Linked DNA regions of Pseudoduganella dura. The protein of the gene in region 1 interacts with the protein of each later gene in a pairwise test. Links are inferred from orthologs where the notes say so. Each region holds a gene or a part of one and is shown on either strand. Other genes may lie near its edges.

What was found.
Region 2: the proteins of aceE (region 1) and nth interact in binary tests that used the Escherichia coli proteins (3 or more experiments, as listed by UniProt). The link is inferred for Pseudoduganella dura from one-to-one orthologs.

The regions. Positions count from the first base shown.
Region 1 is NZ_WNWM01000002.1:4,411,295-4,423,347, forward strand. The notes cover bases 4,436-7,691. They hold aceE (pyruvate dehydrogenase (acetyl-transferring), homodimeric type), read left to right. Parts: upstream 4,436-4,794; coding sequence 4,795-7,491; downstream 7,492-7,691. Other genes in these bases: folD (bifunctional methylenetetrahydrofolate dehydrogenase/methenyltetrahydrofolate cyclohydrolase FolD), read right to left, coding at 4,436-4,444; aceF (dihydrolipoyllysine-residue acetyltransferase), read left to right, coding at 7,513-7,691. Outside these bases: GJV26_RS19255 (branched-chain amino acid ABC transporter substrate-binding protein), read right to left, coding at 1-262; GJV26_RS19260 (hypothetical protein), read right to left, coding at 425-901; GJV26_RS19265 (DNA polymerase III subunit chi), read right to left, coding at 967-1,392; GJV26_RS19270 (M3 family metallopeptidase), read right to left, coding at 1,492-3,570; more of folD, read right to left, coding at 3,599-4,435; more of aceF, read left to right, coding at 7,692-9,168; lpdA (dihydrolipoyl dehydrogenase), read left to right, coding at 9,181-11,019; GJV26_RS19295 (IS4 family transposase), read right to left, coding at 11,110-12,053. UniProt on the Escherichia coli protein: Component of the pyruvate dehydrogenase (PDH) complex, that catalyzes the overall conversion of pyruvate to acetyl-CoA and CO(2).
Region 2 is NZ_WNWM01000002.1:1,859,896-1,871,577, forward strand. Bases 3,201-6,085 are described here. They hold nth (endonuclease III), read left to right. Parts: upstream 3,201-4,261; coding sequence 4,262-4,909; downstream 4,910-6,085. Other genes in these bases: GJV26_RS08190 (substrate-binding periplasmic protein), read right to left, coding at 3,201-3,376; rsxB (electron transport complex subunit RsxB), read left to right, coding at 3,561-4,265; proB (glutamate 5-kinase), read right to left, coding at 5,187-6,085. Outside these bases: GJV26_RS08180 (NAD(P)/FAD-dependent oxidoreductase), read left to right, coding at 1-883; GJV26_RS08185 (polyhydroxyalkanoate depolymerase), read left to right, coding at 1,160-2,383; more of GJV26_RS08190, read right to left, coding at 2,498-3,200; more of proB, read right to left, coding at 6,086-6,320; GTPase ObgE, read right to left, coding at 6,529-7,638; rpmA (50S ribosomal protein L27), read right to left, coding at 7,728-7,991; rplU (50S ribosomal protein L21), read right to left, coding at 8,029-8,340; ispB (octaprenyl diphosphate synthase), read left to right, coding at 8,562-9,545; GJV26_RS08230 (FadR/GntR family transcriptional regulator), read left to right, coding at 9,726-10,421; GJV26_RS08235 (glycoside hydrolase family 88/105 protein), read left to right, coding at 10,649-11,682. UniProt on the Escherichia coli protein: DNA repair enzyme that has both DNA N-glycosylase activity and AP-lyase activity. The DNA N-glycosylase activity releases various damaged pyrimidines from DNA by cleaving the N-glycosidic bond, leaving an AP (apurinic/apyrimidinic) site.

The DNA.
Region 1 (12,053 bases):
TCTGCGCCACGGTGGTGCCCTGTTTCGGGTCCGCGCCGTCATCCTCCAGCACGAGCACGAACTTCACGGGCTTGCCGCCGAGCTTGATGCCCTTCGCATTGAGGTCGTTGACCGCCATGTTGGCGCCGTTCTCGTTATCCTTGCCGAGGTGCGACTGGGCGCCGGAGACCGGGCCCACGTGGCCGATCTTGACAATCTCTTGCGCGCCGGCCGAGCCCGCGAACGCGAGGGCGATGGCAACTGCGATGAACTTCGTCTGCATACTCGTCTCTCCAGTGAAAGTGGGTGGACGCCTCGTGAGCGTCGGCTTGGCAGAAGGTACAACAAATTTTTCGATTGGCAAAGGCGCAAAGCGGCGATTGTTGCACTACGCACCGGCACGGAGCGCGCATGCACCGGCCGGGGCCGTTTATTCAGCGTGCTTTCACCGTTTTTGTGCCTGCAGGCCGGCAAGCTCCTGCCGCACGGAATCGGCGACGGCCTGCGCGACCGATTCGCCCAGGCCGGCTCGCAGGCTGGAAGCGAACCCTTGCAGCGCCTGTTCGAGCCGTTCCGCCACCAGCGCGTCCACGCGCGGCATCAACTGCTGCACGATGCGTTCGCCGAGCGCCTGCTCGAGCGCGGCAAGGTCGGTATCGGTGCCGGTCCGTTGCGCGGCGGGCACGCCCGGCATGACCCGTTCGATCAGGTCGACATAGCCGGCCGGCGCGGACGCCGCCCCATCGTCGGCGGGTTCGGCGGGCAGGGCGGCTGGCCCGGGTTCGGCAGCTTCGGCGGGTGCGGCAATGCCTGTCGCAGTTGCCGGCGCGGCGGCCGCCGGCGTGGGCAGCGGCGCCGTTGCCGCGGATCCGGTACGCCAGACCGCGGGCCTGGCGGGAGAGGGAGGGGGCGGGGCTGTCACGGGTACGATCTCCTTCACCACTTCGGTCAGCACCGGAATCCCGGCATCGAACGGCACCGCGCCGCTCATGCCTTGCCCACGTTGAGGTGGGCGGGCTGGAACTCCTGCCGTTTGTAGGCAACGAAGCGGATGCGGCCGGCGGCGGCATCGGCTTCATCGTTCGACACCACTTCGATCAGGCGTGGAAAATTCTCGAACTGCGCCGGTGCGTTGCGCGCAATGTTCACCAGCAGCTCGAACTGCGGCAATTCGACATCGTTGCTGTCGGCCAGCACGATCGGCGTATCGGGCGCCAGCGGATCGTTGACGTGCACGTGCGGCAGGAAATCCACATCGGAAAAGCCCCACAGCGCGGCATCGAGCTCGGCAAGCTGCGCCGCGTTTTCCGTCATCACGACGATACGGTTCTTCGCCCCGTACGCCTTGCGCACGAGGCGGCAGGCGTAGGCGATCTTGTCGGGAACGTTGGTGTGGAAGTCGATGCGGGTCATGGCCGCTATTGTAGCGCGGCGGGGACCCCGACCCCGGATGGAGAATGCGGGGTCGGGAGAAAGCGCACGTCTCGAGCGTGCGCTGGTACGTCAGTGCGCTTACGCCGCCATGCCGCTATGCCGAAGCAATGCGTCGATCTGCGGTTCGCGGCCCCGGAACGCCGTGAACGATTCGATCGCCGGCCGCGAACCGCCCACGGACAGGATCTCGTGCAGGAACTTCTTGCCCGTTTCGACCACCTTCTGGTCTGCGCCTTCCAGCGCCGCGGCTTCCTCGAACGCCGCGTAGGCATCGGCGGACAGCACCTCGGCCCACTTGTAGCTGTAGTAGCCCGCCGCGTAGCCGCCGGCGAAGATGTGGCCGAACGAATTCTGGAAGCGGTTGAACGCCGGCGGCACGATCACCGAGAAGCGCCTGCGCACGTCGTCGATCACGTCCTGCACGGCGCGGCCCGAGGCCGGATCGTAGTCATAGTGCAGGTGCATGTCGAGCAGCGAGAATTCCACCTGGCGCAGCGTCTGCAGGCCGGACTGGAAGTTCTTCGCCGCCGTCATCTTGTCGAACAGCGCGCGCGGCAGCGGTTCGCCCGTCTTCACGTGCGCCGTCATGTGCGACAGCACGTTCCACTCCCAGCAGAAGTTTTCCATGAACTGCGACGGCAGTTCCACCGCATCCCACTCCACGCCGGCGATGCCGGACACGCCGAGTTCCTCGACGGTCGTCAGCATGTGGTGCAGGCCATGGCCGAACTCATGGAACAGCGTGATCACCTCGTCGTGCGTGAACAGCGAAGGCTGCACCTTGCCGCCGATGACGGCCGGCTCGGTGAAGTTGCAGGTGAGGTAGGCGACCGGCGTCTGCAGCTGGCCGGCTTCCACGCGGCGGCTGCGCGCATCGTCCATCCACGCGCCGCTGTTCTTGCCGGGGCGGGCGTACAGGTCGAGGTAGAACTGGCCCACCAGCTCGCCGTCGCGCTCGATGCGATAGAAGCGCACGTCCTGGTGCCAGGTCGGCGCCTCGTCCGGCAGGATCTGCACGTCGAACAGGTTCTGCACCAGCTTGAACAGGCCGTCGATCACTTTCGGCTCGGGGAAGTACTGCTTCACTTCCTGCGCCGAGAACGCATAGCGGTGCTGCTGCAGCTTTTCGGAGGCATACGGCAGGTCCCACGCGTTCAGTTCGGTCAGGCCCAGGTGTTCGGCCGCGAAGGTGGTCAGCTCTTCCAGGTCTTTCTCGGCGAACGGCCGGGCGCGTTTGGCCAGGTCTTCCAGGAAGCCGATCACCTGCTCGGGGCTCTGCGCCATCTTCGGCACCAGCGAGACTTCGGCAAAGTTCTTGTACCCCAGCAGCCGTGCCTCTTCCGCACGCAACTGCAGCAGTTTCACGATATTGGCGCTGTTGTCCCACTTGTCGCGCTCGCTGAACGCGTCGCCCAGTTCCGATGCCTTGGTGGCATTGGCGCGGTACACCTTCTCGCGCAGCGCGCGGTTGTCGGCGAACTGCAGGATCGGATAATACGACGGGAAGTGCAGCGTGAACTGCCAGCCCTCCTTGCCGTTCTTTTCGGCGAGCGTCCTGGCGGCATGCTTCACGTCGTCCGGCAGGCCGGACAATTCGGCTTCGTCCTCCACCAGCAGCTTCCAGTCGTTGGTGGCGTCCAGCACGTTTTCCGAGAAGCGCGTCGACGTCGCCGCGTGTTCTTCCTGGATGTCGCCGAAGCGCTCCTTCTGTTCCGCCGGCAGCTCGGCGCCGCCCATGCGGAAATCGCGGATCGCGTTCTCGACGATGCGCTTGCGCGCCGGCGACAGGGTGGCGAATTCCGGCGAAGCCTGCAGCGCCTTGTACTTGGCGAACAGCGCCTCGTTCTGGGCCAGTTCGGTCCAGAACTCCGTCACCTTCGGCTGGTTTTCGTTGTAGACGGCACGCAGCTCGGGCGTATCGGCCACGTTGTTCAGGTGACCGACGATCCCCCATGCCCGGCCCAGCAGCTCCGTCGCGTTTTCCAGCGGCGTCACGAAGTTCTGCCACGTGACCGTCCCGGCGGGCGCTTCCAGCCCCTTCACCACTTCGCGGTTCTTCGCCAGCAGCTCGTCGATGGCCGGCGTCACGTGTTCGGGCCTGATCGCGTCGAAACGCGGCAGGCCGCTAAAGTCCAGCAGGGGATTGTCAGTCGTCATCGTCTATTCCTAGGGTTGGCTGAAAGGCTTAGACCTTTTCAGCGGATTCGATCGTATTCATCAACAACATCGTGATGGTCATGGGGCCCACGCCGCCCGGCACCGGCGTAATGTGCGCGGCCACTTCCTTGATGCCGGCAAAATCCACGTCCCCGCACAACTTTCCATTATCGTCGCGGTTCATGCCCACATCGATCACGATTGCGCCCGGCTTCACCATGTCGGCGGTCAGCGTGTTGCGGCGGCCGACCGCCGCCACGATCACGTCCGCCTGTTTCGTGTACACGGAGAGATCCGGCGTCGCGCTGTGGCAGATGGTGACGGTGGCGTTGGCTTGCAAGAGCAGCAGACCCATCGGTTTGCCGACCGTGTTGCTGCGGCCGATCACCACCGCGTGCTTGCCGCGCAGGTCCACGCCGGTCGATTCGATCAGCTTCATGCAGCCATACGGCGTGCACGGGCGGAAACCTTCCAGGCCGGTCATCAGTTCGCCGGCGGACAGTACCGAGTAACCGTCCACATCCTTTGCCGTGGAGATCGCTTCGATGACCTTGTGCGGGTTGATGTGCTTCGGCAGCGGCATCTGCACCAGGATGCCGTGGATCGCCGGTTCCTCGTTCAGGGCCGCGATGCGTTCGAGCAGCGCCGCCTCGGACAGGTCGGCCTCGTATTTTTCCAGCACCGAGTGGATGCCCACGTCGCCGCACGCCTTGACCTTGTTGCGTACATACACCTGGCTGGCCGGGTCTTCGCCCACCAGGATCACGGCCAGGCCGGGCTGCTTGCCCTGTGCGGTCAATGCGGCGGCGCGGGAGGCGATTTCGGCGCGCAGTTTTTGGGAGAGGGCGATTCCGTCGATGAGTTGGGCAGACATGGTGATTGGCTAAGGTGGGATGAAAGACCGACATTATAAAGGCGCCCGGTGCGGTCCCGCGATTGCCCGATCCAGCCCGAACGACCCTGTCGACGGAAACGGTTCCGTTTTGCTCACATGGATGATTTTTCAATGATCCGGGATGACTGGAAATCGTGGATTTATGCGGCATTGCAGCATTTTTCCATAGGGAGATTTCACATTATAAAAACATCTTTCATGTTTTGAAAAAGGAGAAATTCACTGTTAGAATCCTCACACCTCGTAAAAGTCTTGGTAAATAATCACCCCCTCGCGTCCGCCACGATCACCGCATCGGTTCGGGCCAAATCACTTAGGAGACTAGATAGATGTCAGCTCAACTTGACCAGGTCACGGCCCAAACCGCCAATGATCCGGACGCACAGGAAACCAAGGAATGGCTCGAGGCGCTCGAGGCTGTACTGCAAAATGAAGGCCCGGAGCGCGCCCAGTACCTGATGGAGCGGCTGGTCGACCTGGCGCGCCGCAGCGGCGCCGATATCCCGTTCTCGGCCAATACCGCGTACGTGAACACGATCCCCGCCGATGTCGGCGCGCACTGCCCGGGCAACCTGGAGTACGAAGAGCGCCTGCGCTCGTGGATGCGCTGGAACGCGATGGCGATGGTGGTCCGCGCCAACCGCGCCGATGGCGACCTGGGCGGCCACCTGTCGTCGTTCGCTTCGCTGGCGAACATGCTGGGCATCGGCTTCAACCACTTCTGGAAAGCCCCGAGCGAAGAGCACGGCGGCGACCTGCTGTACATCCAGGGCCACTCGTCACCCGGCGTGTATGCACGCGCCTACCTGGAAGGCCGCCTGACGGAAGAGCAGCTGATCAACTTCCGCAAGGAAGTGGACGGCAAGGGCCTGTCGTCGTACCCGCACCCGAAACTGATGCCGGGCTTCTGGCAGTTCCCGACCGTGTCGATGGGCCTGGGCCCGCTGATGGCGATCTACCAGGCGCGCTTCCTGAAGTACCTGCACGCGCGCGGCATCGCCAATACCGACGGCCGCAAGGTCTGGGCCTTCTGCGGCGACGGCGAGATGGACGAGCCGGAATCGCTGGGCGCGATCGGCATGGCCGCCCGCGAACAGCTGGACAACCTGGTCATCGTCGTCAACTGTAACCTGCAGCGCCTGGACGGCCCGGTGCGCGGCAACGGCAAGATCATCCAGGAACTCGAAGGCGAATTCCGCGGTGCCGGCTGGAACGTCGTCAAGGTCATCTGGGGCCCGGGCTGGGACAGCCTGCTGGCCAAGGACAAGGAAGGCATCCTGCAGCGCGTGATGATGGAAACCATCGACGGCGAATACCAGAACTACAAGGCCAAGGATGGCGCCTACGTGCGCAAGCACTTCTTCGGCAAGCATCCGAAGCTGCTGGAAATGGTCGCCAACATGAGCGACGACGACATCTGGCGCCTGACCCGCGGCGGCCACGACCCGCACAAGATCTACGCCGCGTTCAAGGTGGCGCAGGAAGCCAAGGGCAAGCCGACCGTGCTGCTGGTGAAGACCGTCAAGGGCTACGGCATGGGCAAATCCGGCGAGGCGCGCAACACCGCCCACCAGACCAAGAAGCTGGACGACGAGGCGATCCGCGAAATGCGCGACCGCTTCAACATTCCGATCCCGGACGACAAGCTGGCCGAAATCCCGTTCTTCAAGCCGTCCGACGACGCGCCTGAAATGAAATACCTGCACGAGCGCCGCGCGGCACTCGGCGGCTACCTGCCGGCGCGCCGCCAGCAGGCCGATGAAACGCTGGTCGTGCCGCCGCTCGAAGCGTTCAAGAACGTGCTGGAACCGACCGCGGAAGGCCGCGAGATCTCCACCACGCAATCGTTCGTCCGCATCATCACCGCGCTGCTGCGCGACCAGAGCCTGGGCCCCCGCGTGGTGCCGATCCTGGTCGACGAATCGCGTACCTTCGGCATGGAAGGCCTGTTCCGCCAGATCGGCATCTTCAACCAGCAAGGTCAGCTGTACGAGCCGGTCGACAAGGACCAGGTGATGTACTACCGCGAAGACAAGGCCGGCCAGATCCTGCAGGAAGGCATCAACGAAGCGGGCGGCATGAGCTCGTGGATCGCGGCGGCCACGTCGTACTCGACCAACAACCGCGTGATGATCCCGTTCTTCACGTATTACTCGATGTTCGGCATGCAGCGCGTCGGCGACCTGGCCTGGGCCGCAGGCGACATGCGCGCCCGCGGCTTCATGATGGGCGGCACCGCCGGCCGTACCACGCTGAACGGCGAAGGCCTGCAGCACGAGGATGGCCACAGCCACCTGTTCGCCGCGGCGATCCCGAACTGCCTGCCGTACGACCCGACCTTCGGCCACGAACTGGCGGTGATCGTCCATGACGGCCTGCGCCGCATGGTGACGGAACAGGAAGACGTGTTCTACTACATCACCATCATGAACGAGAACTATGCTCACCCGGGCCTGAAAGCCGGCCAGGAAGAGGGCATCCTGAAGGGCATGTACCTGCTGCAGGAAGGCGCCGCGAACGCCGGCCAGCGCGTGCAGCTGATCGGCTCCGGCACGATCCTGCGCGAATCGATCTTCGCCGCCGAGCTGCTGGAGAAGGACTGGGGCGTTGCCGCCGACGTCTGGTCCGCGCCGTCGCTGACGCTGGTGGCCCGCGACGGCCAGGATGCCGAGCGCTGGAACCTCGTGAACCCGACCAAGGAACAGCGCGTGCCTTACGTGACGCAGCTGCTGCAGGATACGCAGGGCCCGATCGTCGCCACGACCGACTACATGCGCCTGTACGCCGAGCAGATCCGCGCCTTCATGCCGAAGGACCGCACCTACCGCGTGCTGGGCACCGATGGTTTCGGCCGTTCGGACAGCCGCGCCAAGCTGCGCGAGTTCTTCGAGGTGAACCGTTACTACATCGCCGTTGCCGCGCTGCGCTCGCTGGCCGACGAAGGCAAGATCGACATCTCCGTGGTGGAGCAGGCTGTCGTCAAGTACGGCCTGAACCCGAACAAGCCAAATCCGGTGACCCAATAACGAGAATACGGAGCAAACGCTATGAGTATTGTGGAAGTCAAAGTCCCGGATATCGGTGATTTCAAGGAAGTCGAGATCATCGAGCTGATGGTCAAGGTCGGCGACACGATCAAGGTCGACCAGTCGCTGATCACCGTCGAATCGGACAAGGCGTCGATGGAGATTCCATCGTCGTCGGCCGGCGTCATCAAGGAAATCAAGGTCAAGGTCGGCGACAAGGTCGCCGAGGGTTCGCTGCTGTTGCTGGTCGAGGCCGAAGGCGCCGCCGCCGCCGCGGCTCCAGCCCCTGCGCCGGCCGCCGCCGCGCCGGCACCTGCAGCCGCTGCCGCACCGGCGCCAGCGCCAGCTCCGGCGGCGCCGACAGCATCGGCCGGTCCTGTCGAAGTGAAAGTGCCGGACATCGGCGACTTCAAGGAAGTGGAAGTCATCGAGCTGATGGTGAAGGTGGGCGACACGATCAAGAAGGACCAGTCGCTGGTCACCGTGGAATCGGACAAGGCATCGATGGAGATCCCGTCGTCGCACGAAGGCGTGGTCAAGGAAATCAAGGTCAAGGTCGGCGACAAGGTTGCCGAGGGCTCGCTGGTGCTGATCGTCGAATCGACCGGCGGCGGCGCAGCTGCCGCTCCTGCCCCTGCGGCGGCTCCCGCCCCGGCAGCCGCTGCTCCGGCCGCCGCGTCCGCACCGGCACCTGCCGCGGCTCCGGCTCCGGCCCCCGCGGCTGCTCCGGCTCCGGCCGCGCCGGCAGTCTCCGGCAAGCTGGCCCACGCGTCGCCGTCCGTGCGCAAGTTCGCCCGCGAACTGGGTGTGGACGTGGCGAAGGTGCCGGGCACCGGCCAGAAAGGCCGCATCACCCAGCAGGACGTGCAGAACTACGTGAAGGGCGTGATCGCCGGCGCGGCCGCTCCCGCCGCCGCCGGTGGCGGTGCGGGCCTGAACCTGCTGCCATGGCCGTCGCTGGACTTCTCGAAGTTCGGCGAAACGGAACTGCAGCCGCTGCCGCGCATCAAGAAGATCTCCGGCCCGAACCTGCACCGCAACTGGGTGATGATCCCGCACGTGACGCAGTTCGAGGATGCGGACATCACCGACCTGGAAGCGTTCCGTGTCGATACCAACAACGCCAACGCGAAGAACAAGGATGCCGCCAAGCTGACGATGCTGGCCTTCGTCATCAAGGCATCCGCCGCGGCGCTGAAGAAGTACCCGGCGTTCAACTCTTCGCTGGATGCGAAGGGCGAGAACCTGATCCTGAAGAAGTACTACAACATCGGCTTCGCGGCCGATACGCCGCAAGGCCTGGTGGTACCGGTGGTGAAGAATGCCGACCAGAAGAGCGTGTCGCAGATCGCCCGCGAAATGACCGAACTGTCGCTGGCGGCGCGCGAAGGCAAGCTGAAACCGGCCGACATGCAGGGCGCCACGTTCACGATCTCGTCGCTGGGCGGCATCGGCGGCTCGCACTTCACGCCGATCGTGAATGCCCCGGAAGTGGCGATCCTCGGCCTGTCGAAGGCTTCGATGAAGCCGGTGTGGGACGGCAAGCAGTTCGTGCCGCGCCTGATGATGACGCTGTCGCTGTCGTACGACCACCGCGTGGTCGACGGCGCGTCCGGTGCCCGCTTCGCAGTCTACCTGGCAGAAGTGCTGGGCGACATGCGCAAAGTGCTGCTGTAAGGAGAGGGCTACATGAGCATCGTTGAGGTAAAAGTACCGAATATCGGCGACTTCAAGGAAGTCGAAGTGATCGAGGTGATCGTCAAGGTGGGCGACACGATCAAGGTCGACCAGTCGATCGCCACCGTGGAATCGGACAAGGCGTCGATGGAGATTCCGGCCACCCATGGCGGCGTGGTCAAGGAACTGAAGTTCAAGGTGGGCGACAAGGTGTCGGAAGGCTCGCCCCTGCTGTTGCTGGAAGAGGCGGCCGGCGCCGCTTCTCCGGCGCCGGCGGCCCCGGCTCCGGCGGCGAATGTCGCCACGCCTGCGGAGAAAGGCGAGGCGCCGGGCCAGGCCGCGCCGGTGTACGGCGCACCGGCGGTGCCGGCTCCCGCGGCACCAGCCGCCGGTCCCGCGCCTGCCGCGGGCTCGTATTCCGGCAATGTCGACATCCAGTGCGACGTGATGGTGCTGGGCGGCGGACCCGGCGGCTACTCGGCCGCGTTCCGCGCTGCCGACCTGGGCCAGAACACGATCATCGTCGAGCGTTACGCAACGCTGGGCGGCGTGTGCCTGAACGTGGGCTGCATCCCGTCGAAGGCGCTGCTGCACCTGGCTTCCGTCATCGACGAGACGGCGCACCTGGGCAAGCACGGTGTGAAGTTCGCCCGGCCGGAAGTGGACATCGATGAAGTCCGCAAGTACAAGGAAGGCGTGATCGGCAAGATGACCGGCGGCCTGTCCGGCATGGCCAAGGCGCGCAAGGTGCAGGTGGTGCAGGGCCTCGGCCAGTTCGTCAGCCCGAACCATATCGAAGTCACCGGCCCGGACGGCACGAAGAAGGTCGTGCAGTTCAAGCAGGCGATCATCGCGGCCGGTTCCGCCGTGGTCAAGCTCCCGTTCGTGCCGGAAGATCCGCGCATCGTCGATTCGACCGGCGCGCTGGAACTGCGCTTCATCCCGAAACGCCTGCTGGTGATCGGCGGCGGCATCATCGGCCTGGAAATGGCCACCGTGTACTCCACGTTCGGTGCGCGCATCGACGTGGTCGAGATGATGGATGGCCTGATGCAGGGCGCCGACCGCGATGCCGTGAAGATCTGGCAGAAATACAACGCCGCGCGCTTCGACAACATCATGACCAAGACGAAGACCGTGGGCGTGGAAGCGCTGCCGGAAGGCATCAAGGTCACGTTCGAAGCCGCCGAAGCCGGTGCCACCGCACCGGAACCGCAGATCTACGACATGGTCCTCGTGGCCGTGGGCCGCAGCCCGAACGGCAAGAAGATCGCCGCCGACAAGGCCGGCGTGCAGGTGACCGACCGCGGCTTCATCAACGTCGACAGCCAGATGCGCACCAACGTGCCGCACATCTTCGCCATCGGCGACCTTGTGGGCCAGCCGATGCTGGCCCACAAGGCGGTGCACGAAGGCCACGTGGCGGCCGAAGCGGCCGCCGGCCAGAAGTCGCACTTCGACGCCACCGTGATCCCGTCCGTCGCCTACACCGATCCGGAAGTGGCGTGGGTCGGCCTGACGGAAGACGAAGCGAAGGCCAAGGGCATCAAGGTCGAGAAGGGCCACTTCCCGTGGGCCGCCTCCGGCCGTGCCGTGGCCAACGGCCGCGACGAAGGCTTCACGAAAGTGCTGTTCGACGCTGAAACGCACCGCATCGTGGGCGGCACCATCGTCGGCACGCACGCCGGTGACATGATTGGCGAGATCGCGCTGGCCATCGAGATGGGCGCCGACGGCACCGACATCGGCAAGACGATCCACCCGCACCCGACCCTGGGCGAGTCGATCGGCATGGCCGCCGAAGTGTACGAAGGCGTCTGCACCGACCTGCCGCCGGTGCGCAAGCGCTGATCCCTTCGAGCCTGCGCAGTCTCCGAACGCCACCTCCGGGTGGCGTTTTTTATCAGCTTTGTTGCCTAAAATCGGGGTCAGACCCTGAGCCTACCCCTCGAATTCCCAAGTGCGGACCATCGAAACGAGTTCGATAAATGCATATTTGATGGCCGATGGGGAGAGTCTGGGTCGACGATAGTCGTCGACCCAGTGCATTGCCAACGAGAAGATTGAAAGGCAGCTGCCTGCCTTGGGATGGCTGCCGTAGTGGACTTCATAGCCAGCCGCTCGTGCCGCTAAGCCGATCAGCCATAAGGCATAAGTGAGCAATGCACCGATTAGTAAAAGTGCCGCCAGACGAAGCAGGCTTGTAGTCTGGCTATGTCGCAGTGCCATTCCCCATTTGGCATTCTTCAGGTCGCGGAAAGTCTGCTCGATTTGCATGCGCCCAGAGTAAATTTTGATGATGTCGTCTGCACGAAGCTGTGCCAGTGCTGGCGAAACGGCGAGTAGCCAAGGCTCACATTGGGCAGCGCTGTTTTTCTTGCTGTGGTGCGCGCGCGCAGGTTGACCGGATTTCGTCAAGCAATGCCGTCCTTTCGATTTGGACTTGTACAGCACTAATCGGCAGTCGACAGGGTTGGAGCGGACATGAAAAAAATAGCCCAAATCGCGCGCTTTTGCGGTAGCTCTTGAGTACAAGCTTTTGCAGCCGAACCAGTCGTTGCCGTTCTGTTGGCACACCAAATCACGGTTGCGTATCCGTCCGACCCAGCCAAAGCCGAGCTGATTGAGCGTTTTAAACCACGTAGCACGAAATCCTGCATCGGTGATGATGATGGCGCGACAGTGCGCTGGCAGGATGGTTTTCAGGGTCTTCATGAAGCACTTATGGACCAAAGATGCCGCGAGCCTCTCCTGAGGGTGGACCTCCTCGTAGAGCGTAAAGGCGCGTCCTTCGATGATGGCTGCTGCACGCAGCAATTGAGCACTGCCATCTGCGCGAATTTCTGACCAATCTACTGCTACCTGCACGTATTGCCTGGATTGAA
Region 2 (11,682 bases), 2.6 Mb from region 1 along the record:
CGATATTCCCGCGATCCCTTCCTGCACCGGCCAGGAATTGACGGACGGCCTGCTCAAGCAGATCGAACCGTTCGGCGCCACGTTCCACCTGGGCCAGGAAGTGACCCTGGTGCACAAGCGTGAAGACGGCCGTTTCGACGTTGAAACCAGCCTGGGCACCAAGCTCATCACGAAAACCATCTTCATCGCCGCCGGCGTCGGTTCGTTCCAGCCGCGCACGATGAAGGTGGACGGCCTGGAAGCCTTCGACGGCTCGCAGGTGTTCTACCGCGTGAAGGACCCGGCGCAGTTCGAAGGCAAGAACCTGGTCATCTGCGGCGGCGGCGATTCCGCGCTGGACTGGGCGCTGAACTTCGTCGGCAAGGCCGAGTCCGTGGTGCTGCTGCACCGCCGCGAGGATTTCCGTGCAGCACCGGCATCCGTTGCGAAAATGAAGCAGCTGTGCGAAGACTATGAAATGCAGCTGATCATCGGCCAGGTTTCCGGCATCGAGCAGAAGGATGGCAAGCTGTCCGAACTGCGCGTGACCGGCGCGGACGGCGTGACCCGCCGCGTGCCGCTGGACATGCTGCTGGTGTTCTACGGCCTGTCGCCGAAGCTGGGTCCGATTGCCGAATGGGGCCTGGACATCGAACGCAAGCAGCTGAAGGTGACGTCGACCGAGAAGTTCGAAACCAATGTGCCGGGTATTTTCGCCGTGGGCGACATCAATACGTATCCGGGCAAGAAAAAACTGATCCTGTCGGGCTTCCACGAGGCCGCGCTGGCCGCCTTCGGCGCCGCGCCCTACATCTTCCCGGACAAGAAGATCCACATGCAGTACACCACCACGTCGCCAAAACTCCACAAAGTTCTGGGCGTCGAATCGCCGGTCTTCGACTGAAAACCGGCCACCTGGGAGTGAACTTAGGTTGATATAAGTATCTCTTACCGGGGCTTCAGACGAGTCCTACAAAAAAGCAGCGGAAACGCTGCTTTTTTTGTTTCACGGGCACTATTATCGTGAGAACCAAGGGGTTCATTTCCTCATTTTGTTGCTTTACTGCACGTTCCTGACAGCAATCTGAAAATGCTTTACGTCAAGAACAAACGGCCTATAATGGACTTATGATTTCTGCGCTGCACGTTTTGTTGCAGTGCACATGACCCGGGAATACCTATGCTTTACCAACTTCACGAGATGCAACGTACCTTCCTGAACCCGCTGATGCAGTGGGCGGAAGCCTCTTCGAAACTGTTCAGCAACCCGGTATCGCCGCTCGCCCACACGCCGTTTTCGCAACGGATCGCCGCCGGCTACGAGTTGCTGTACCGCCTGGGCAAGGATTACGAAAAACCGCAGTTCGGCATCGATACCACCACCGTCGACGGCAAGCCGGTATCGATCATCGAGCATGCCGAAGTCACGAAGCCGTTCTGCCGCCTGCTCCACTTCCGCAAGGATGTGCGCGACGACCTGAAGCAGCCGACCGTGCTGCTGGTGGCGCCCCTGTCCGGCCACCACTCGACGCTGCTGCGCGACACGGTACGCGGCCTGCTGCCGGAACACGACGTCTACATCACCGACTGGACCGATGCGCGCATGGTGCCGCTGTCCGATGGCGCGTTCCATCTCGACGATTACATTTATTACGTACAGGACTTCATCCGCCACCTGGGACCGGACGTGCACGTGATTTCCGTGTGCCAGCCAACGGTGCCGGTGCTGGCCGCGATCTCGCTGATGGCGTCCAACAACGATCCGAAGCTGCCGAAGACGATGACGATGATGGGCGGCCCGATCGACCCGCGCAAATCGCCGACCGCCGTGAACAACCTGGCCATCGAAAAACCGTTCTCGTGGTTCGAGAACACCGTGATCTATCCGGTGCCGCCGAATTACCCGGGCTTTGGCCGCAAGGTCTACCCCGGCTTCCTGCAGCATGCCGGCTTCATCGCGATGAACCCGGGCCGCCACGCGCAATCGCATCGCGAGTTCTACATGCAACTGGTGCGCGGCGACGACGACTCGGCCGAAGGCCACCGCAAGTTCTACGACGAGTACAACGCCGTGCTCGACATGCCGTCCGAGTACTACCTCGATACGATCAAGACCGTGTTCCAGGAACACCGCCTGCCGAACGGCACGTGGGAAGTGGGCGGCCAGCTGGTGCGCCCGCAGGATATCAAGAACGTCGCGCTGCTGACCGTCGAAGGCGAACTGGACGATATTTCCGGCGCCGGCCAGACGCAGGCCGCCCACGAGCTGTGCAGCGGCATTCCGGCCGACAAGCAGGAAGACTACGTGGTGCCGGGCGCCGGCCACTATGGCATCTTCTCCGGCCGCCGCTGGCGCGAGCTGGTGTGCCCGAAGATCACCTCGTTCATCCGGCAACACGCCTGAGCCGCACGTATTCGCGGATATCTTCGGGTATCCGCAACGACTGGCCGCCCTCCCGGGGCGGCCTTTTTCATGGCAGGCAGTAACGCCTGGGCCGCCAGGGCGCGGCTACCGGCATCAATTTCCCGGCACCCCGAGCTCTCCGACCCGCCGCCAGTAATCCTTCTCCACCTGGCCGAAGTCGACGCCCTTCGCCGCGTCGTTGAACGCCCGCTGCTGCACGAGCCCGGCCTGCGTGCGCTTGAAGCACACATGCACCGGCCGCTCGCGGAACAGCCGTTCGTTGACGGCGACGCGATCGCGATCGACCGGGCCGAACCGCGTGGCGAGCAGGTAGCGCAGCACGCGCCGCTCCATCAGGATCGCCGGGAAACGCCGCGCCAGCAGCTTGCGCAGGTTGGTTTCGTCATTGACGGCCTCCTCCACGTCGAGCCGCCCCTGGCGGGCCAGCGCATCGAACTCGTCGCCGTTGGCGAAGCCGCCCACGGTACCGATGCGCACGCCACGCAGGTCGGCCACCTGCGCGGCGCGCACGGGTTTGTCCTTCAGGTAGACCAGCACCGTCAGCGTGTTGCCGACCGGCGCCGAGAAATGGCACAGCGTTTCACGTTCGGGGGTGCGCCACACCGCAAGGAAGCCGGCGTAGCGGCTGTCTTTCAGGCCCAGTTCCATCGCGCGCTTCCACGGAAAATAATCGATGCGGGCGGTGTAGCCAAGGCGGTCGAGCACGGTGCGCAGCATCGCCCCGGACAGGCCGTCGTCCGGCAGGTCGTCGCTGACGAAGGGCGGCCATTCCTCGGCCGCGAAGCGGATCGTTTGCGGCGTTTGCGCCACGACAGGAGTGACAGCGCCAGCGCACACACAGGCGAGTGCGCAAGCGCGCAGGCCTGGCAGTGCCCGATGGAACACGCCATGCCATATCTTGCGCGACAATCCGGGCATCGAATCGGGCATGAAATCGGGCATGAAGACAGCCGGCAGGCGGCGCGCGCTCATGCGGGACGTGTCTCGACAAAGGTCGGCTTTGCTTTGGTCATGAGCCGATGCTCCCACAAAGCGCAGCCAAAGCCAAGCGCGCCTTGCGTTATGCAACAGAACGCGCCGGCCCGATATGGCACGACCCGCCGCGAATGAAGGATAATGCGGCTTTGCAGCAGTGACGCCCACCTTGACTCACACCGTGACCGACCAGAAGCCCCTCGCCGACCGTATCGAAGACGTCTTGCCGCAGACGCAATGCACGAAGTGCGGCTATGCCGGCTGCCGGCCGTATGCGGAAGCGATCGCGGCGGGCGAGGCGCCCATCAACCAGTGCCCGCCCGGCGGCCACGAGGGCATCGTACGCCTTTCCGCCGTGACCGGTTACCCCGTCATCCCTCTGAACCCCGAGAACGGGCTGGAGCGGCCGCGCGCGGTGGCCTTCATCGACGAGGCGCTGTGCATCGGCTGCACGCTGTGCATCCAGGCCTGCCCGGTCGACGCGATCATGGGCGCGGCCAAGCAGATGCACACCATCATCCCCGAGCTGTGCACCGGCTGCGACCTGTGCGTGAAGCCGTGCCCGGTAGACTGCATCGTGATGTACCCGGTGACCGAGGCCACCGGCTGGAATGCCTGGTCGCAGGCCGACGCCGATGCCGCGCGCGACCGCCACGATTTCCGCCTGGCCCGCCTGAAGCGCGAGCGCGACGAAAACGATGCGCGGCTCGCCGCCAAGGCGCAGGCCAAGATGGCGGCCGTCGACAACCTCGCGCCGGCGAACGATGCCGAGCTGGCGGAAAAGGAACGCAAGCGCGCGATCATCGCCGCCGCGATGGAACGCGCCCGCCTGAAGGCGGAGGCAGCCAAGGCCGCCGCCGCCCAGGACAACAAACCCGACCAATGAACGCAGCCAAACGCCACGAAATCTTTCGCCGCCTGCGCGAAGCCAATCCCCATCCCACCACCGAGCTCGAATACACCACGCCGTTCGAACTGCTGATCGCCGTGCTGCTGTCGGCGCAGGCCACGGACGTGGGCGTCAACAAGGCCACGCGCAAGCTGTACCCCGTGGCGAACACGCCGCAGGCGATCCTCGACCTGGGCCTGGACGGGCTCATCGCGTATATCCAGACCATCGGCCTGTTCAACACCAAGGCGAAGAACGTGATGGCCACGTGCCGGATCCTCGTCGACCAGCACGGCGGCGAAGTGCCGCGCGACCGCGAGGCGCTCGAAGCGCTGCCCGGCGTGGGCCGCAAGACCGCCAACGTGGTGCTCAATACCGCCTTCGGCGAACCGACGATCGCGGTGGACACGCACATCTTCCGTGTTTCGAACCGCACCAATATCGCGCCGGGCAAGACGGTGGACATCGTCGAGCAGAAATTATTGAAGTTCGTGCCGAAGGAATTCCTGCAGGATGCCCACCACTGGCTGATCCTGCACGGCCGCTACACGTGCATCGCCCGCAAGCCGCAGTGCTGGAACTGCATGATCGTGGATCTGTGCGAATACAGGGACAAGACGCCGGCGCCGAAGGTGGTTTGAAGCGACAGCTGGGGGCGGTTGCGCTGCAGGGTCTGTCCCCGCCAGTCGTTGCCGCTGAACGCAACTGCCGGCGTTGATCGAGGGGACTGACCCCGGTTTTTTTGCGTGCAGCTGGCGGTTGAGCAGCTGGGGCCCATCCCCGCCGGTTGGCGGCCGTGACGCAGTCGTTGGCAGGGATCGAGCTGCCAGCTGGACTGGATGTCCACACTTACCGGGGACAGCCCCCTGCGGCTCACCCGGAAATGGTGTAAGACACCTGCCCCCTGCTGCCCGACGTTTATAGCAGCACCATGTTATCCCGGTGGATCAGTTCCTTCCCCTCGACATACCCGAGGATGGACTCGATCTCCGCCGACGGCTTGCGCAGGATGCGCCGGGCTTCGCCGCTGGTGTAGTTGGACAGGCCGCGGGCGATCGCCACGCCGCCCTGGCTGATGCAGGTGATGACGGCGCCGCGGCCGAATTCGCCGCGCACCTCGGTGACGCCGATCGGCAGCAGCGACTTGCCTTCGCGCGACACCTTTTCGATGGCGCCGGCATCGATGACGACCTGGCCCGCCGTGTGCAGGTGATCGGCCATCCACTGCTTGCGCGCGGTGAGGTGGCCGGTCTGCGCCTGCAGCTCGGTGCCGATCGCTTCGCCGGAGGCCAGCCGCGTCAGCACCTCGTCCTCGCGCCCGAACGCGATCACGGTGTGCGCGCCGGACTTGGCGGCGCGCCTGGCGGCCAGGATCTTGGTCAGCATGCCGCCGCGCCCCAGGCTCGAGCCGGCGCCGCCCGCCATCGCTTCGAGCTGCGGGTCGCCGGCGATGCCGCTGGTGATCAGGAAGGCCGCCGGGTCCTTGCGCGGATCGGCGGAGAACAGGCCGCGCTGGTCCGTCAGGATGATCAGCGCATCGGCCTCGATCAGGTTGGCCACCAGCGCGCCCAGCGTGTCGTTGTCGCCGAACTTGATTTCATCGGTGACGACCGTGTCGTTCTCGTTGATGATCGGCACCACGCCCAGCGACAGCAGCGTGGTCAGCGTGGAACGCGCGTTCAGGTAGCGTTCGCGGTCGGCCAGGTCGGCGTGCGTGAGCAGCACCTGCGCGGTGCCGATGCCGTGCGCGCGAAAGCTCGTTTCGTAGATCTGTGCCAGGCCCATCTGGCCCACGGCGGCGCAGGCCTGCAGTTCATGGATGTCGGTGGGGCGGTGCTCGAAGCCCAGGCGCAGCATGCCTTCGGCGATCGCGCCGGAGCTGACCAGCACGACCTGTTTGCCCAGCGTTCGCAGCGTGGCGATCTGTGCGGCCCAGCGCGCGATGGCGGCCTGGTCGAGGCCCCGGCCGTCGTTGGTGACGAGCGAGGAACCGACCTTGACGATGACGCGGCCGGCTTTCTGGACAACGGAATGTGTGATGCGCGAATTCATGGGGCGGCAAACTCTTATTGAAGGACTGGATCAAGTGCTGAAGTCGCCGGGCCGGTCGCCCTGCTTTGCCGCTGACGCCGCCCGCTCCGCGGGTGACGGATCGGGCAGGTAACAGTTGAGAGAATTTTAACCGGTAACGCGTGCGCTTACCGGGGCGGGATGCAAAAAGGGCCCGCGTGGCGGGCCCTTGGGAGGTAACGGACGGCGATCAGTCGAGGATCTTGAAACGCGGATCGTCCGGATCGATCGACGAGATGCCGCGCGCTTCCTCGGTCATCTGCGTTTCGCCGGCACGCTGCTCGCTGTGGCGCATCTTTTCCAGGTACAGGTAGATCGCGTTGACGAGTTCCTGCGTGCCTTCGCGGCCGAGCGCGGAAATCTCGAAGACCGGGCCCTTGAAGCCGAACTTCTTGACGAAGTCCTTCACGCGCTTGGCGCGCTCCGCTTCCGGCACCACGTCGAGCTTGTTCAGCACCAGCCAGCGCGGCTTGTCCAGCAGCGCTTCGTCGTACTTTTCCAGCTCTTTCACAAGCGCCTTGGCTTCCTTCACCGGGTCCACCGTGGCTTCGAACGGCGCCAGGTCGACGATGTGCAGCAGCAGGCCGGTGCGCGACAGGTGGCGCAGGAACTGGTGGCCGAGGCCCGCGCCTTCGGCGGCACCCTCGATCAGGCCTGGAATGTCGGCGATCACGAAGCTTTTTTCATGCGACACGCGCACCACGCCCAGGTTCGGGTGCAGCGTCGTGAACGGATAGTCGGCAATCTTCGGGCGCGCGTTCGACACGGCCGTGATGAACGTCGACTTGCCGGCGTTCGGCATGCCCAGCAGGCCCACGTCCGCCAGCACCTTCAGTTCCAGGCGCAGTTCGCGGCGTTCGCCTTCCTTGCCGTCGGTTTTCTGGCGCGGCGCGCGGTTGGTCGACGTCTTGAAGTGGATATTGCCCCAGCCGCCCTCGCCGCCCTTGGCCAGCATTTCGACCTGGCCATGCTCGGTCATGTCGGCGAGCATCTCGCCGGTCACGTCGTCGATGATCAGGGTGCCGACCGGCACGCGCAGCGTCACGTCGGCCGCGCCCTTGCCGTAGCAGTCGGAGCCGCGGCCCGGTTCGCCGTTGTCGGCGCGGTGCATTTTCGAATAGCGGTAGTCGACGAGCGTGTTGATGTTACGGTCGGCCACGGCCCAGATGGTGCCGCCGGTGCCGCCGTCGCCGCCGTCCGGGCCGCCGAATGGGCGAAACTTCTCACGCCGGAAAGAGGCGCAGCCGTTGCCGCCGTTACCGGCAATGACTTCGATGCGTGCTTCGTCGATGAACTTCATATCTACCGCCTGAAAATGAAAAAGGCTCCACCGATGGCAGAGCCTTTCGATAACAAAGGCTCGCGCCTTACATCACCGTGTGGGCTGAATTACTGAGCAGCCGGAACGACGGTAACGAACTTGTTGTTGCCTGCGCCCTTGACCACGAACTTGACCACGCCGTCGACCAGTGCGAACAGGGTGTGGTCCTTGCCGGTGCCAACGCCTTCGCCGGCGCGGACTGGGGTGCCACGCTGGCGGATGATGATGCCGCCGGCGTTGATCGTTTGACCGCCGTAAACCTTAACGCCCAGGCGCTTTGATTCGGAATCGCGGCCGTTGCGGGTAGTACCGCCACCTTTTTTGTGTGCCATTTATTGCTCCTTGATTGAAGAATTCAGATAACAGCGATTAGCCGTTGATCGAAACGATTTGGATTTCGGTGTAGTTCTGGCGATGGCCCTGGTGCTTCTGGTAGTGCTTACGACGGCGCATCTTGAAGATCTTGACCTTGTCGTGACGACCTTGGGAAACCACTTTCACGAGAACCGTTGCACCTTCAACCAGTGGAGCACCAAACTTGATGCTGTCGCCCGCGCCAACGGCGAGGACTTGATCGATGGTGAGTTCGGAACCAATGTCAGCAGGTATCTGTTCTACTTTGAGTTTTTCGCCAGCGACAACTTTGTATTGCTTGCCACCGGTTTTTATGACCGCGTACATGATTTGAAACCTCATCAAATGTTAAGAAAATTCCCCTGCTCGACACCCGCGTCGACGGTACCTTGACGTGGGCGGAACTCAGAGAACCAACGATTATACATGCATGCCAAAATGCCGTCAAAAACTAATTCACAAAGCCTGGCGCTCGTGGTATGTCGGCAACTAAAGACGTGCATGTCGTATAATCGCGGCACTTCAAACCCGACCGTAGCAGGCTCGCCTTGTCCACCCAATCCACCAGCCAGAACAACATCATCAGCACCATCGCGGCCGACATGGACGCCGTCAACGGCGTGATCCGCCAGCGACTGCACTCGGAGGTGGCGTTGGTCAACCAGATCGCTGAATACATCATCAGCGCCGGCGGCAAGCGGATCCGCCCGGTACTGGTGCTGCTGGTGGCGAATGCCTACAAGTATGACGGCGCGGCGCACCATGAACTGGCGGCGGTGGTCGAATTCATCCACACGGCCACCCTGCTGCATGACGACGTGGTCGACGAATCGTCGCTGCGCCGCGGCCGCGCCACGGCCAATGCGCTGTTCGGCAACGCCGCCTCCGTGCTGGTGGGCGATTTCCTGTACTCGCGCTCGTTCCAGATGATGGTCTCGCTGAACAATATGCGCGTGATGCAGATCCTGTCGGACGCCACCAACGTGATCGCCGAAGGCGAAGTGCTGCAGCTGCTGAACATGCACGATCCGGATGTGAGCGAAGAAGCTTACCTGAAGGTGATCCGCTCGAAGACGGCCAAGCTGTTCGAGGCGGCCGCGGAACTGGGCGCGCTGGTGGCCGGCGCGAACGACGGGCTGATCGCCGCCGCCGGCGAATACGGCCGCTCGCTGGGCACCGCGTTCCAGCTGATCGACGACGTGCTCGATTACGCCGGCGACGCCACCGAGATCGGCAAGAACGTCGGCGACGACCTGCGCGAAGGCAAGCCGACGCTGCCGCTGATCTACCTGATGGAACACGGTACGGAAGAGCAGCGCCAGCTGGTGCGCTCGTGCATCGAAACGGGCGACGAACAGCACTTCGACGCCGTGCTCTCGGCAATCACCGCCAGCGGCGCCCTCGATTACACGCGCCGCGCCGCCGAAGTGCAGGCCGACCGCGCCACCGCGGCGCTGGCGGGCATGCCGGAGAGCCGCTACAAGGATTCGCTGCTGCAGCTGGCCCGCTTCGCGGTGGACCGCACGCATTGAGCGGATCGCACTGAACGCCGGCCGCGGTCTTGCGCCGCATTTGCTCATCACGGGCGTGCCGGCATGGCGCCCCGAGCAAGATGGTGATCGTTTCCACCCGTCTCCGGCAAAGCCGCGCCCCTTCCACCGCATTGGCTGGAACACAACTATAATCGGCGTTCCCACAGAGGACGTCCACCCATGAGAAAAAACCCCGCCCCGGGCGAATCCCCCGCCGCCGAACCGCGGCTGTACCGCGTCGTTGCCGGCCGCGTCCAGCAAATGATCCAGGACGACAACATCGGCCCCGGCGAACGCCTGCCTGCCGAGCGTGAACTGGCCGCCAGGCTGTCGGTCAGCCGCGCCTCGCTGCGCGAGGCGCTGATCGCGCTGGAACTGGGCGGCGTGGTCGAAGTGCGCGGCGGTTCCGGCGTCTATGTCTGCGAACAGCCGCTGCCGGCGGACGTGCCGGAAACCGGCCCCGGCCCCTTCGAAGTGCTGGCCGCGCGCCGCATGATCGAATCGGAAATCGCCGCCATCGCCGCCAAGGCCGCCACCGGCGCCGCCGTCGATGCGATCCTGAAGGCCGTGGAGCAGATGGAGCGCCACCACGAAGACCGCGCCAGCAACGAGATGGCCGACCGCAACTTTCACCTGGCGATCGCCCGCGCCACCGGCAACACCGCGCTCGTCGGCGTGGTCGAATACCTGTGGAACAACCGCGGCTCGCTGTGGCACAAGCTGAAGGAACACTACCAGACCGAGGAACTGCGGCTGCAGACGCTGCCGGACCACCGTAAAATCCTCGAAGCCATCGCCTCCCACGACGCCGCCGGCGCCCGGCACGCCATGCGTGCCCACCTGGAGCGCGTCACGCGCACGTTCTCGCGCGGCTGATTCCCCGCTTCTGACATACCTGCTCCTGCCGGGTTCGTGTCACATTGGTGCCAGGCACCGATGTGACACGAGCCCGGCCATATTCAGGCATGCGCTGGCCCCGCAAGTAATTTTCGAGTTTCCCGCACCACGGATCAGGTTCATCCGTGGTCGCCCACCTTGCTTAACTGGCCAGACCAATCTAGAATGGCCTGACCAAAAAGCCACGCCAACCCGACGGAGACAAGGTGAAAAACTCGAAGAAACTGCTGGCCGCCCTGGCCTGCTGCACGCTGCTGGGCGCCGCCCATGCCGAAGGCCCCTTCCGCAATACGGACAACAAGAACCTGAAGGATGTCTCCGAAGGCACCTATCCCGTGCCGTACAAGATGCCGGTCGTGGCCGAGATCACCGAGCAGCTGAACCGGATCCGCGCCTACATGGATCACGCCACGCCGACGTCCGTCGTCAACCGCAAGACCGGCGCGCCGATCACGGACTTCAAGACCCCCGTGGCCGACGCGGCCTTCGCGGAAGCGGCCGGCGACTACGGCATCATGGTGTACGAGATGGGCGTGGTGCATGCTGGCCTGATGAGCGCCGCGGAAGCCACCGGCGACAAGCGCTTCACCGCGATGACCAAGCGCCACTTCGACTTCTTCGGCCAGACGCTGCCCTACTTCCGCGCGCAGGAATCGAAGTTCCACCTGGAGCGCCAGAACAGCTTCGCGCGCTTCATCGATCCCCGTTCGCTGGACGACACCGGCTCGATGTGCGCCGCGCTGATGCGCGCCAAGGCGGCGAAGATCGGCCCGGACCTGTCGTGGATGATCAACAGCTGCAACGACTGGGTGTCGAACAAGCAGTTCCGCCTGGCCGACGGCACGATGGCCCGCAAGCGCCCGCAGGCCGTTTCGCTGTGGGGCGACGACATGTACATGGCCATTCCCGCGCTGGCCGAGGCGGGCCGCATGACGGGCGAGCGCAAGTACTTCGACCTGGCGGTGGCCAATGTGCTGGGCATGTCCGAGCGTCTGTACAACCCGCAGCTGAACCTGTTCACGCACGGCTGGCACGAGCACGTGCCGAACGCGCCGCGCTTCTATTGGGCCCGGGCGAACGGCTGGGCGGTCGTGGCGATGAGCGACCTGCTCGACGTGCTGCCGAAAGACCACCCCGGCTACGACAAGGTGCTGAACCAGCTGCGCTCCACGCTGAAGGGCATCGCCGAACTGCAGTCCGGCACCGGCCTGTGGCACCAGATGATCGACCGTAACGACTC